One region of the Sporosarcina sp. resist genome, then DNA from elsewhere that is predicted to be linked to it. Evidence: riboswitches for the same ligand, from Rfam matches in the RefSeq annotation. Region 1 holds a riboswitch; the other holds the start of a gene.

Region 1 (6,213 bases):
TGGTTCTATTAACACTTGTTACGGTCGCATCGTTACAGACAGTGGGCATCATATTAGTAGTTGCGATGCTTATTACACCCGCTTCGACAGCTTATTTATTAACTGATCGGCTGTCTGTCATGATAGTCATTTCAGCTGCATGTGGAACGATTTCGGCGATAATTGGTTTGTATTTGAGCTTCACGTACAATCTTGCATCTGGCGCAACAATCGTACTCGTCGCAACCGCTTTATTTTTCTTAGCATTTATATTCTCACCGAAACAAGGTTTATTGTGGAGAGCTATTCGAACAAATAAACAAAAATCAGCCGTTTCGTGAATGGCAATTCAAAATAGAAGGGGAAGATTGTGAATGAAAAAAAGTATGCTATTGTTTGCACTGATTGTTGTTGGAGTCTTGTTGTCGGCATGTAACCAAGGGGCGACTGCTCCAAAAGAGAAGGGTGAAAAACTGCAAGTCGTTGCGACGTATTCGATTGTCTACGATATTGTGAAAAATGTCGGGGGAGATTTGGTCGATGTTCACAGCCTTGCACCGATTGGATCAGATCCTCACCAATATGATCCACTTCCGGCAGATGTCGCTTTGACGACAGATGCAGATGTTGTTTTTTATAACGGGCTAAATTTAGAAGAAGGAAATGCATGGTTTACTAAATTGATGGAAACCGCTGGAAAAGCGGGGGAGGATGCGCCGGTATTTCGTGTAAGTGAAGGGGTTGAACCGATGCTCCTCAGTTCGAAGGACCATTTAGGGGAAGAAGATCCCCATGCTTGGCTTGACGTGCGCAATGGCATCAAGTATGTAGAAAACGTGCGTAAATCCCTGAAGAAAATTGATCCAGAAAATGCAGACATCTATGATGAAAACGCGGATGCATATATCACTGAACTCAAAGCCCTTCATGAAGAAATCGTGGAGAAAATGAACAAGATCCCAGAAGAACGACGGATACTCGTGACGAGTGAAGGTGCGTTCAAATACTTCTCCAAAGCGTATGATTTTAATGCAGCCTACATTTGGGAAATCAATTCACACCATGAAGGAACACCTGAACAGCTGACAACTATCATTGCAACTATCAACGAGGAAAAGGTTCAAGCATTATTTTTAGAAACAAGTATCGATCCACGTAGCATGGAGATGGTATCAAGGGAAACGAATGTGCCGATTAAAGGGAAAATCTTTACGGACTCTCTAGGGAAACCTGGTGATGATGGCGATACGTATGTGAAAATGCTAAGATGGAACGCAGACATGATTTATAGTGGTTTGAATCAATAACAAAATGATGAAGCAGCCAGGACTTTTTACTTCAAAAGTCCTGGCTGCTTTTTGGAGGAAATGGTTGTGTCGGTGATAACGCAATCCATGGCGGTGATAACCTCGTTTGAGTCGGTGATAATACAATCCATAACGGTGATAAACTCAGTATAAGCTTGTTTTTTGTTAGTCCATATTAATGAAAATCCCATCAAGATTTGCTTCGTTTTTCAATAAACCGGTTTCTGTCATCCAATCGGCAGTTGCTTGCCATGCCTGTTCATCCTGCTCACCAAACGTACCAGGTGCTGTCATTTTCGGAAGAAGAATCGAAAGTGACTCTCTTTCAACAACCTCGACGAGTGGGAAATTCGCTTCATCCTGGTATTTTAGCAAGATAGACAGCGCTTCTTCAGGATCTTTCTCCATATCATCAAAGGCTCTTCCGGCAGCGCGCCAAAATGCTTCGATGTTCTTTTGGTCTTTCTTCCAGGTATCGTCACTTGTCACAACAATAAGTTCATAAAACGAAGGTATTTCGAAGTCTGTCGGGTCAATATAGCCTGTTGGAAATCCTTCATATTCAAGTAGCGGTACTTCATGATTAATATATGCCCCGATAACAGCGTCTGCTTTTTTTGAAATCAATGCAGAATTTAATTCAAACCCCACATCGACCATGTTTACTTTACCGTAGTCTGCACCATCTGCTTTCATCATTGTTTCTAGTATTGCTTCGTTCAAAGGGATTCCTGAATAGCCTACAGTTTTTCCTTCTAGATCTTTTGGTGACTCGATACCACTTTCTTTTAAAAATGCTACGTGATTCAATGGCGAACGAACGAGAACGCCGACGGATTTAATGCCGATATTCTGTTCAGACTTTGCAATTATAACGTCAGGCTGATAGGTGATGCCCATAGTCACTTTTCCTGCTGCTGCAAGGTTAATAGGATCAGTCGGACTTGCGGGGAACTTGATATCCAGTTCAATGCCTTCATCTTTGAAATAACCTTTTTCCTCCGCAACATAAAGGAAGCTATGTACAGCATTAGGATACCAATCAAGCATGATACTTACCTTTTCTGTTTTTTCATTAGTATTGCACGCGCTGAGCAATAGAATTAGCGCAATACTTGTAAGTGATAATGTGATTTTCTTCAATTTTTAATCCTCCATTTTAACGTTCGATTTTCAATAATGGTCACGCAGATGAATAGACCGATTCCGACGGCACTCAGTACAAAGATGGGTGCGAAAACAGCTGCACCATCGAACTGCGTCATCATACGCCTACTGAAGTAACCAAGGCCTGCCTGCGCGCCTAACCATTCTCCGATTGCAGCGCCAATTACACTTAGTGTCACAGCGACTTTCATTCCAGAAAAGAAATGAGGGAGGGCAGTTGGTACGGAATATTTATAGAAAATATCCTTTTTTGAAGCACCCATCGTCAAAAAAAGTTCTTGTATATCTTTTTTTCCTGACGATAAACCATCGAATGTATTCACTGTTATCGGAAAAAATGTGATGAGCACAGTAACAGCAACTTTGCTCCAAATTGTGTAACCAAACCACAGTACAAAAATAGGTGCAAGCGCAATAATAGGAACCATTTGAGATGCAATGAGAATTGGATAGAGCGCTTTTCGTATGCCTGGACGGGAAGACATTAGCACTGCAATTGCTGTTCCTGAAATAATCGAAATGGCTAGGCCGATAATAATCGTCATCAAAGTAACCGGTAGATGTTTCAACAATAATACTTCCCTCAGTTCCCAAAAACGTATAAAAATTTGTATAGGGGAAGGGAGAATGAACGCTTTACCGTAAAGGCGTGCACCCAACTCCCAGATACTTAGAAATCCTGCAATGATTACTAAGGAAGCCGTATTTTTCACAGCGAAACCTCACTTCTGAGCTTGCCGATAAGCAGTTCTTTTAGCTCGAGCATTTCAGCGCGATGTAAATCGTTTCTTATTCGAGGTCTTTCAAGAGGCACTTCGATTTCCACGAATGAAGTGACAGGTTTGTTTTGCAACAGAAAAATACGGTCTGACAGAAACAGTGCTTCCTCTACGTCATGTGTGATGAAAAGGACAGTTGATTTGCGCTTTTCCCACAGATTGATTAGCCACTCTTGCATAGCCAGTCGGGTGATGGCGTCGAGTGCTGAAAACGGTTCATCCAACAATAGTAGGGAATTGCCAGAAAGAACAGCGCGTAAGAAAGCGACGCGCTGCTTCATTCCACCCGAAAGTTCTCCTGGATAGTTATCCTCTGTTCCACCAAGACCGAACTCTTGTAATAATGGTTGTACTTGTTCCTTGGCGGCCTTCTTATCTAATCCGGCTACTTCAAGCGGAAGACATGCATTTTCTAAAATGGTTCGCCAAGGCAGTAACAAATCTTGTTGTGGCATATAGCCGACCTTTCCAAGGCGCTGAGTATTTGGATTCCCTTCAAGAGAAATGGTACCCCCTGAGGGTTCATCTAATCCGGTTACAAGACGAAAAATCGTACTTTTACCGGAACCGCTAACACCAATTATCGAAATAAACTCACCGGGAAGAATGTTGAATGACAGATTATCGAGTATGCTGTTGCCTGATTGGTACGTGAATGAAACACCGTCAAACGATAGCATTTATCATTTCAACTCCAGGCCACATTTGTTTTGTATTTGCCATATCCCAAAACATATATTCATAACGAGTTGTATTGAGGAAAATCTCCTCGAGCTTTAACAGTTCATGCTCCGGTTTTCCTTCTGCTGATTTGTTCATTAAATCAATACACCAGCCCGCAAGTTCCTTGAATTCATCCGAAGAATACATCTGAATCCAATCGCCATATAACGAGTGATCGGCAGCACCTGGAATAGCATTTAGCTCCTTACCGATTTCCCAGTAACTCCATGCGCAAGGAAGCAGAGCAGCCATCACTTCCGCAACCGTTCCATTTTGACAGACGTGTAACATGTAGTGCGTATACGCAAGTACAATTGGTGACGGCTTAGCGTTTTCAAGTTCCTGTTCAGAAATGCCGAACCGCAGTGCGTAGCTTCGATGCAGGGCCATTTCCTTGTTCAGCGTCCCATCGAGTAGTGTCGCGAATTTGCCCATCGTTTCCAAGTCGTCGGCTTTTACAGCCCCGATCGCAAACAGTTTTGCATAATCAATCAAATACAAGTAATCCTGTACCATATAAAACCTGAATTTATCCGGATCAAGCGTCCCATCGCCAATTCCTTGTACGAACGGATGGCTATGATTCTGTCTCCAGATTGGTAACGTCTTTTCTAACAAACGGTCAGTGAACTTCATGATTCCAACACTCCCTTTGTATTCTTGAAAACCAAAAAACCCACTCCTTGAAGAAGAAGTGGGTTGTAGACAATCAAAAGTATCCCGGAAAATAGACCGGCAGAATTATTGTGTCAGCACCTCTTCCTTACGCTGGTATTAACCAGTTCAAGTTATAAGGGTCAAGGCACATGCCTCTCTCAGCTCTGTTAGAGCACCCCTAGCGGTGGATCATATGAAATTGGACTCATCCCCATTATAAGCATATTAAAAATAGAAGGTCAACCTTAACTTTGCGAAAAGTTAGAAAGGAATGTATGTTTCCTTTTACGAGAATTATCCTGTAAAGTAGAAAGAAAAAGTGTTGAAGGGGGAAATGAATTTGAAATTTTTCCATACAGCGGACTGGCATTTAGGCAAGCTCGTTCAAGGTATATATATGACAGAAGGACAGCGTTATGTGCTTGATCAATTTGTAGAGGCAGTCGAAGAAGAGAAGCCAGATGCGGTCGTTATCGCAGGCGATTTGTATGACCGTGCGGTGCCACCTACAGAAGCGATTGCACTACTTGACGAAGTGCTTGGAAAAATTACTATGGAACTTGGAATACCTGTCCTAGCGATTGGAGGAAACCATGATAGCCCGGGACGCCTCCATTTTGGAAGCGGATTGATGCGAGTAAATGGCTACCATATTGCAGGTCAGATGACGAAAGTAATCGAACCGGTCGTTTTGTCAGATGATTACGGTGAGGTTCATTTCCATCTCGTACCATTTGCGGATCCTTCTGTTGTAAAACATTTGCACGAAGATGAAACGATTGTGAACCATAACGATGCGATGAAGAAAGTGACGGCAACTATCCGTGAACAAATGGCAGAGGGGGTCCGACATGTATTTGTTGGACATGCTTTTGTGACACCTCACGGAGAAAGTGAAAATAACACGAGTGACTCCGAACGACCGTTGGCAATTGGTGGGGCAGAATATGTGTCGGCGCATCTTTTCGAAGGATTTAATTATACTGCACTTGGCCACCTACATCAGGCACATTATGTGTTAAATGAAACAGTGCGATTTGCGGGTTCGCCAATGAAATATTCGATTTCAGAAGAACATCATAATAAAGGGTTTCTAATTATCGAACTTGATGCTGCAGGGCAGGTATCTGTTGAGAAACGGGAGTTGAAGCCAAAGCATGATATGCGGACGGTTGTAGGGACGATGGAAGATATTTTGTTGCACCCAGTAAGTGAGGATTATGTTTTTGTTAAATTGCTAGATGAGACACCGGTTTTATTCCCGATGGAAAAAGTACGGTCAGTCTATCCGAACGCGATGCATGTTGAGCGTAAAGTGCTCATGCTGACCGCAAATGCGGTTGATGAACAACGTATGGAACATGGGAAGCATGATGATTTAGCACTCTTTAAAGCATTTTACGAAGAGATGAAAGGAGAAGCGGCAGACGTAGAAACGGAGACCCTCTTTTCAGAAGTGCTCCATGAAGTTATGCACAAGGAGGGGACACAGCTGTGAGGCCAATTCAATTAATGATGACGGCATTTGGACCATATAAAGGGACGGAAACGGTCGATTTCAGGGAATTGAAAGACAATCGACTCTTCGTTATTTCAGGAGC
Region 2 (6,213 bases), 350 kb from region 1:
GCTACGCTTCAAAAACCTTTAAAAGATATTACTTTACTCGATGTGTACAGAGCAGTCGAAGTCGTGGAAGAAGGCGAACTTTTTCAATTTCATGAAAAACCAAATCCAAATTGCCCGGTTGGCGCCAACATTGAGGCAGTTCTTGAGCTGATTTTACTTCGAGCTCAAGAAGCGATGGAATCTGTGTTACATGAAATTACGATGGAAGAATTAGTATCGGTATTAACACAAAAAATCGGATAGTTCATTCGATTTTTTAGCCGTCGCTGTAACTGTAACCATTACAGTTACAGTTGGATTAATTATATCCAATGGCTTCAAATCACTAGGCGTGCATTATTTTATGTGCATAAAAAAACTAATTTACTGGAGGATTTAAACATGAAAATTGGAATTATCGGAGCTACAGGAAAAGCAGGAAGCCTTATTGTAAAAGAAGCGAATGACCGTGGACACGAAGTAACAGCTATCGTTAGAAATGCAGCAAAACTAACTGAAGAAAATGTTGTCGCCCTCGAAATAGATATATTTGATCTACAAGCTGAAGACCTTCGTCAATTTGATGTTGTTGTAAATGCATTCGGTGCTCCTGCAGGACAGGAACATCTTCATCTAGATGCCGGAAGAGAGTTAATAGAGGCGTTTGAAGGCGCTCCAGAAACAAGATTAATTGTTGTAGGTGGCGCGGGAAGCTTGTTTGTAGATGAAGCAAAAACCATCCGTCTAATTGACACACCGGAATTCCCTGAAGAATACTTTGCAACTGCTTCCAATCAAGGAAAGAACTTAGAAGACCTGCAAAAGACGAGTGGAGTTAAATGGACATTCATTAGCCCAGCAGCATTCTTTAATCCTGAAGGAAAAAGAACGGGTTCGTATCAAAAAGGAAAAAACAATTTAATCGTGAACTCAAAAGGTGACAGCTATGTAAGCTATGCTGACTATGCAATTGCAGTTCTTGATGAAATCGAAAATCCTCAACATATAAATGAACGTTTCACCCTTGTTTCTGAAGCGGAATAACTTAGTTTTAGGAGATGAGAACAATGCAAACAGAAACTAGGAAACCCGGAATTGAAATTGGAATATATACATTTGGGGATCTTGGTCCAGATCCCCTAACTGGAAAAACAATAAGTATTCAACAGCGCCTTCATGAAGTATTGGCTATTGGAAAGCTGACTGAAGAAGCCGGACTTGATATTTTTGGTGTCGGTGAGCATCACCGCTTAGACTATGCCGTATCAGCTCCGCCAGTTGTTCTGGCGGCAGTGGCACAAAACACGAAGCGTATTAAATTGACGAGTGCAACGACTGTTTTAAACACAGTCGACCCTGTTCGCCTATTCGAGGATTTTGCTACACTCGATTTAATTTCGAATGGTCGCGCTGAGATTATTACAGGTCGTGGTGCATTCGTTGAATCTTTTCCGTTATTCGGTCATGACTTAAACAATTATGACGAACTGTTCGATGAAAACATACGACTGCTTCAAGAATTGAATACCAATGAAATCGTCAATTGGAATGGGTCATTCCGTTCGCCTTTAACTAATTCTATGATTGCCCCGCGCCCTGTTCAAAATAAACTGCCGCTTTGGGTTGGTGTAGGTGGAACACCTGATAGTGCAATACGAGCTGGAAAACTTGGAACTGGTTTAGCATTAGCTATCCTTGGTGGGGATCCAATTCGTTTCAAACCACTTGTTGATTTGTATCGCCAAGCTGGCATAAGTGCCGGACATCGTTTAGAGGATTTAAAAGTGGCTGTAACAGGACATACGTATATAACAAAGACATCCCAACAAGCGAAAGACGAATTTTATCCTTACTATGCAAATTATTGGGGATATGTGAACAAACAACATGGAATGATTACGAGAATATCCCGCTCTGATTTCAATTATATGGCCAGTCCCGAAACCGGATTATTTGTCGGCAGCCCTCAGCAAATAATTGAGAAGATTCTCCACCAACACGAACTATTTGGACATCAACGATTCATTGCACAAATGGATATCGGCGGCTTGCCGTTTTCTAAAGTCGCAGCGAGTATTGAAATGTTAGCAACACAAGTAGCTCCGATCGTTCGGCGTGAAACGGCTCGTTAAGGTATCTCATAATAATCTATCTGGAAACATAGAAATCAATTGATACCGTATAAGTAATAGCTTCACTTATTTATATGTTGAAACACATGACTGCTTACTTTTGTGATAAAACACTAGAAGCCTTATGTACATGTGCTTTTGAATCGCTTTGGACTGAACGACTACTGCACCATTATCGGCATTTCTTGCAGCGTAGGATGCGACTTTGTCGCATCCTACGCTGCTTTTTCGTTAATTGTATGGGGGCCCTTCGTCCGCCGCTCTTCAAAGGTACAGCTACACTAAGTTCTGATGCTTTTGGGAACGAGTGAATAACTACATTCCTATCCATAAAGGGGCAGCCAAAGATGCAATTTTGGCTGCCTAATCCCACTCTATAGTATTTCCTTTTTGTATTTTAGAAAGGGTCACTTTCTATATGGCATCACATTGTTACTTGTATGATTTTTGCCAAAGTAAGTAAGGAAAGCTTGTTAAATGCAGCAGAGTGCCCGAAATTTCATCTTCGGGCACTTGCAACTTTTATAGAAAGGTAGTTATTCTTCCATCTTCCAAAGTAGTTGCATTTTCCACTTAAACATTGTAGGTATGTGGTGGACAGTTAGTTGTAACAGGATTACCGAAAAGAGTGTAGCTGGCATTTCCAGCCACATTTAACCCGCGGTAAAGGTGTTGTAATCATTTCGTCCAAAGCTAGCCGCAAATGTACAAGTCAAACGTAGACTTTTAAGCTTTTCTTAAGGTTTAGGCTGTCCCTTGTAAGGCGCCTTCGCTTAGTTTATATAGGCATCCATTTGTTCAACATGTAACAGTTTAATAGTAGTAGATGAATGGGGAGATTACTTGCACTCCTATTTTTTCGTATTACACCACTCATTTATAAATAACATAAGCGTCTTGGTAAATACCACTAATTCTTCAATGTTTATCTTTTCATCGACAGAATGTGCCTCTTCCAACTTTCCAGGACCGTAGATAACAGTTGGAATTCCTGCTGCTCCTAGCCAGCCCGCATCTGTTACTGATCTCGACATACCAATTATTGCAGGACTTTTTTCGGTTTGTTCATGACAATGCGCAAGAAGTTGAACAGCTGCATGGTCCGCATTCATTTCAAGCGCCGGAAATATTTCTCCACGTTCTTCAATCATTGATTTTCCACCCCAGCGAAAGTGAATGGGATTTTCTCTTAACCACGTGTCTGCTTTTGCTACATGGTTCAAATGCTCTTCGATTTCTTTTGTTACAGATTGATAGGTTTCATTCGGATAGAAATGAACGGTGATCCAGAGCCGACATTCATCCGCCACAAAAGCTGCATGCCTTCCTCCTTCTATAACTGCTGGATTAATAGTAGTGGTGCCAGGCGCAAAACCCGGATATTTTTTTGTCACAGCCCAGTGACGTTCTAAATCTTGTAATCCAGCAATAACCTTCATCATCTTTTCTATCGCACTAGCCCCATTAACCGAACCGCCTGCATGAAGCATACTCATCCTCATTGCATCATGGAAAACTTCCTTACTTTTAATCGTTATCCAGCCGGTAATCACACCACCCTGACCATGGATTTGACGATCACTGCCATCGACTACAAGTGCAAAGTCTGCTGTATAGCCTTTTTCCATACATGAAAGTGTTCCAGCCTCTCCCGCTTCCTCCCCAATGACAGTCTGAATTTGCAAATCACCTTTCAGTTCCACACCTAGTTCGTTTAATAATTTAACGGCTAGTAAAGTCGCCGCTACTGCACCTTTCATATCGGATGTTCCTCGCCCATATGCGTTGCCATCTTTAGTCGTTAGTTCAAAGACAGGCACAGTCCACTCTGTTTCATCCCCCACTTCCGCAACGTCTATATGTCCATTAATGATTAGGCTGTTATACAGGTTTCCATCCGTTCCCTTTTTAACGCCTACAACGTTCGGGTCGCCAGGAAATACATCCCAACTAACCGTTTCAAATTTTTCTTGTGCTAAAAAATCTTGAATATACCGCTGTACGCCTGTTGTATTTCTTGCCGGTGGACTAACTGTCGGGAAACGAACGAGGTCCGCTAGCAATTGCACTAACTCCTCTAGACGTTCATCAACTAGGTTACTAATTTTATTTTCCATTTTACTCATCCATCCCTTATCTATATTTTTGGTAGGTGAATCTATATACGTTGTAATAAAGAATTCCATTGAATTCACTACGGCGCTAGCCCTTGTAATGCGCCTTCGCGCAGTTCACTATCTTTATTTCATTTGTTCAACATATATACACTGGAACAGAAAACAGCCGCTTTCCATAATCGGAAGGCGGCTGTTTTCTACGTATATAAAGACATTGAGTGTAGAGTTTCAGCTGCTTCCCTACGCTAGTATGAACTAGATCAGGTTCGAAGGGTTTACATCTATGATGTGTCTCAGCCTAAACGGCTCCCCTAGCAGTATCTATTTAGTTTTTTCTTCTTCACAATGCATCTGTTCTTTCTTCCCCTTTAGGAAGATAGTTCGATAAGTCGATATCACGTAACCCGTTCTTTATTTTAGTTGTGTAACCTAAATTTTCATTCGATAAAAACGAAGCTTTTGAAGCAATCATTTCTTCTAATAAAGGCAAATACGTCGGATCAATATCTTTCCAAAGTTTGTACGAATTTATTAAATCCTCTAAAGTCAGATGCTTGTAATCATCGCCTTTATAGTCACGTAATGCGGAAATACGATACCAAATATCGCCATTATCACGAATCCAATCATCTTTATCCGCTACAATCGCTGTTTGTATAGCCTGCGCTGTATCTAAATACTTCTGATCACCGAACTCATTATAAGCCATGAGTAAAACGTTCATACCGCCCAACACATGATTCATAGAGGCATGTGTCGTTACTTGCTGTGCAATCGGGAAGTAATCCGCGATGTAGTAAGACTCGTCATTCACAGGAATGACGTTTCCTTTACTTTTTTGTGAGACTAGTAAGTCAGCATAATTACGCAATGGCTCTTTCGCATTCTCAATTCCAAAATCAGCACCACTATTATAGTAGAAAAGCGCGATTTGCTCATTAAAACGTGTATCAATGAATGGAGCTGTAATGTCATATAAATCTTTCAAATAGGTGCTTGTAACTTCTGTTTCCCAATAATCTTTGTCACCTTTGAAATTCTTCAAGTTAACAAATGAGTTGTAAATTAAGTTCTCAAAATAACGATCCTCTTGCTCATTATATAAAACCAGCGCACGATCTTCTTTTAATAGAAGTAAGTTCCGCCCATATCCTTGCCCTGTATTAGGCATTGGCTCTGTGGTTATCGCCATTTTATTGTATGGGCCACCCGCCGTGTACCAATTATTACGTTTTTTATAATACTTAGCTGACTCAAGCATCCAGCTCTCCATATTCTCTTCATTCGCAAATAATTGGTCATCCGCATTCATATACCACTGATCTACAATGTCATTGCCTTTTGAATTTAACGTATGCACAGATAATAATGTTGTTCCAACCTGAGCATAAGACAGTGCCTCTTTTTCACCGAGCAATTGACGCATGTAACTGTAGCCATCATTCTCATACTCTAATGACAATTGCTTTGACAAATAAGACTGACCAACCATCCGCTCCTTCACTGATCCATCTAGCTTCACAAATTGGAGTAAACCTGTCGGATAGGATGTTGTGTCACTGCCAAAAACGTCTTTATCATTACGTTTAATCTTGTATTTATCATAACGGTTTAGCTCAAATGAAGCCACTTCATTTTCTTTTTGAATGACATCTACTGTTACAGCAGATTCAGTAGGGTTAATGATTTTCGAAAATAAGAAGTAATCGCCATTATCAAATGAACGAACCGTTAACTCAATGGTCGCACCTTCTATACCGATGTCATAAGTGTAAATATTATCTCGTGAAAATGAGTTATCGATTCTCGTATGATTCGTGAAAAGTATATTCTCTGTCGATCTTAGGTAAATCGGATGTTCATCAAATGACACCTTCATTAAATTCACAGCAGAGGGAATCCGAGTAAAATTAGGCGACAGCTCTAAGTTCGTTAATTCATATTTTTTGGTAGTTGCAATGTTCCCCTTCTCCACAAGTACTTGA

Evidence for each region. Region 1 has a riboswitch for thiamine pyrophosphate ahead of tenA (thiaminase II). Riboswitches for the same ligand answer to the same signal wherever they lie in the genome.
Region 2: linked by a shared signal. The riboswitch ahead of H7992_RS06490 (acetylornithine deacetylase) and the one ahead of tenA (thiaminase II) in region 1 are both predicted to bind thiamine pyrophosphate.

The regions. Positions count from the first base shown of each region.
Region 1 covers NZ_CP060287.1:1,650,564-1,656,776, forward strand. The annotation lists gene H7992_RS08365 (metal ABC transporter permease) at 1-320, shown strand, start outside; gene H7992_RS08370 (metal ABC transporter substrate-binding protein) at 354-1,286, shown strand; gene H7992_RS08375 (ABC transporter substrate-binding protein) at 1,452-2,429, opposite strand; gene H7992_RS08380 (ABC transporter permease) at 2,426-3,166, opposite strand; gene H7992_RS08385 (ABC transporter ATP-binding protein) at 3,163-3,912, opposite strand; gene tenA (thiaminase II) at 3,899-4,591, opposite strand; TPP riboswitch at 4,699-4,802, opposite strand; gene H7992_RS08395 (exonuclease SbcCD subunit D) at 4,953-6,110, shown strand; gene H7992_RS08400 (AAA family ATPase) at 6,107-6,213, shown strand, end outside.
Region 2 covers NZ_CP060287.1:1,303,330-1,309,542, reverse strand. The annotation lists gene H7992_RS06505 (Rrf2 family transcriptional regulator) at 1-243, shown strand, start outside; gene H7992_RS06500 (NAD(P)-dependent oxidoreductase) at 382-1,023, shown strand; gene H7992_RS06495 (LLM class flavin-dependent oxidoreductase) at 1,047-2,111, shown strand; gene H7992_RS06490 (acetylornithine deacetylase) at 2,963-4,237, opposite strand; TPP riboswitch at 4,449-4,551, opposite strand; gene H7992_RS06485 (S-layer homology domain-containing protein) at 4,569-6,213, opposite strand, start outside.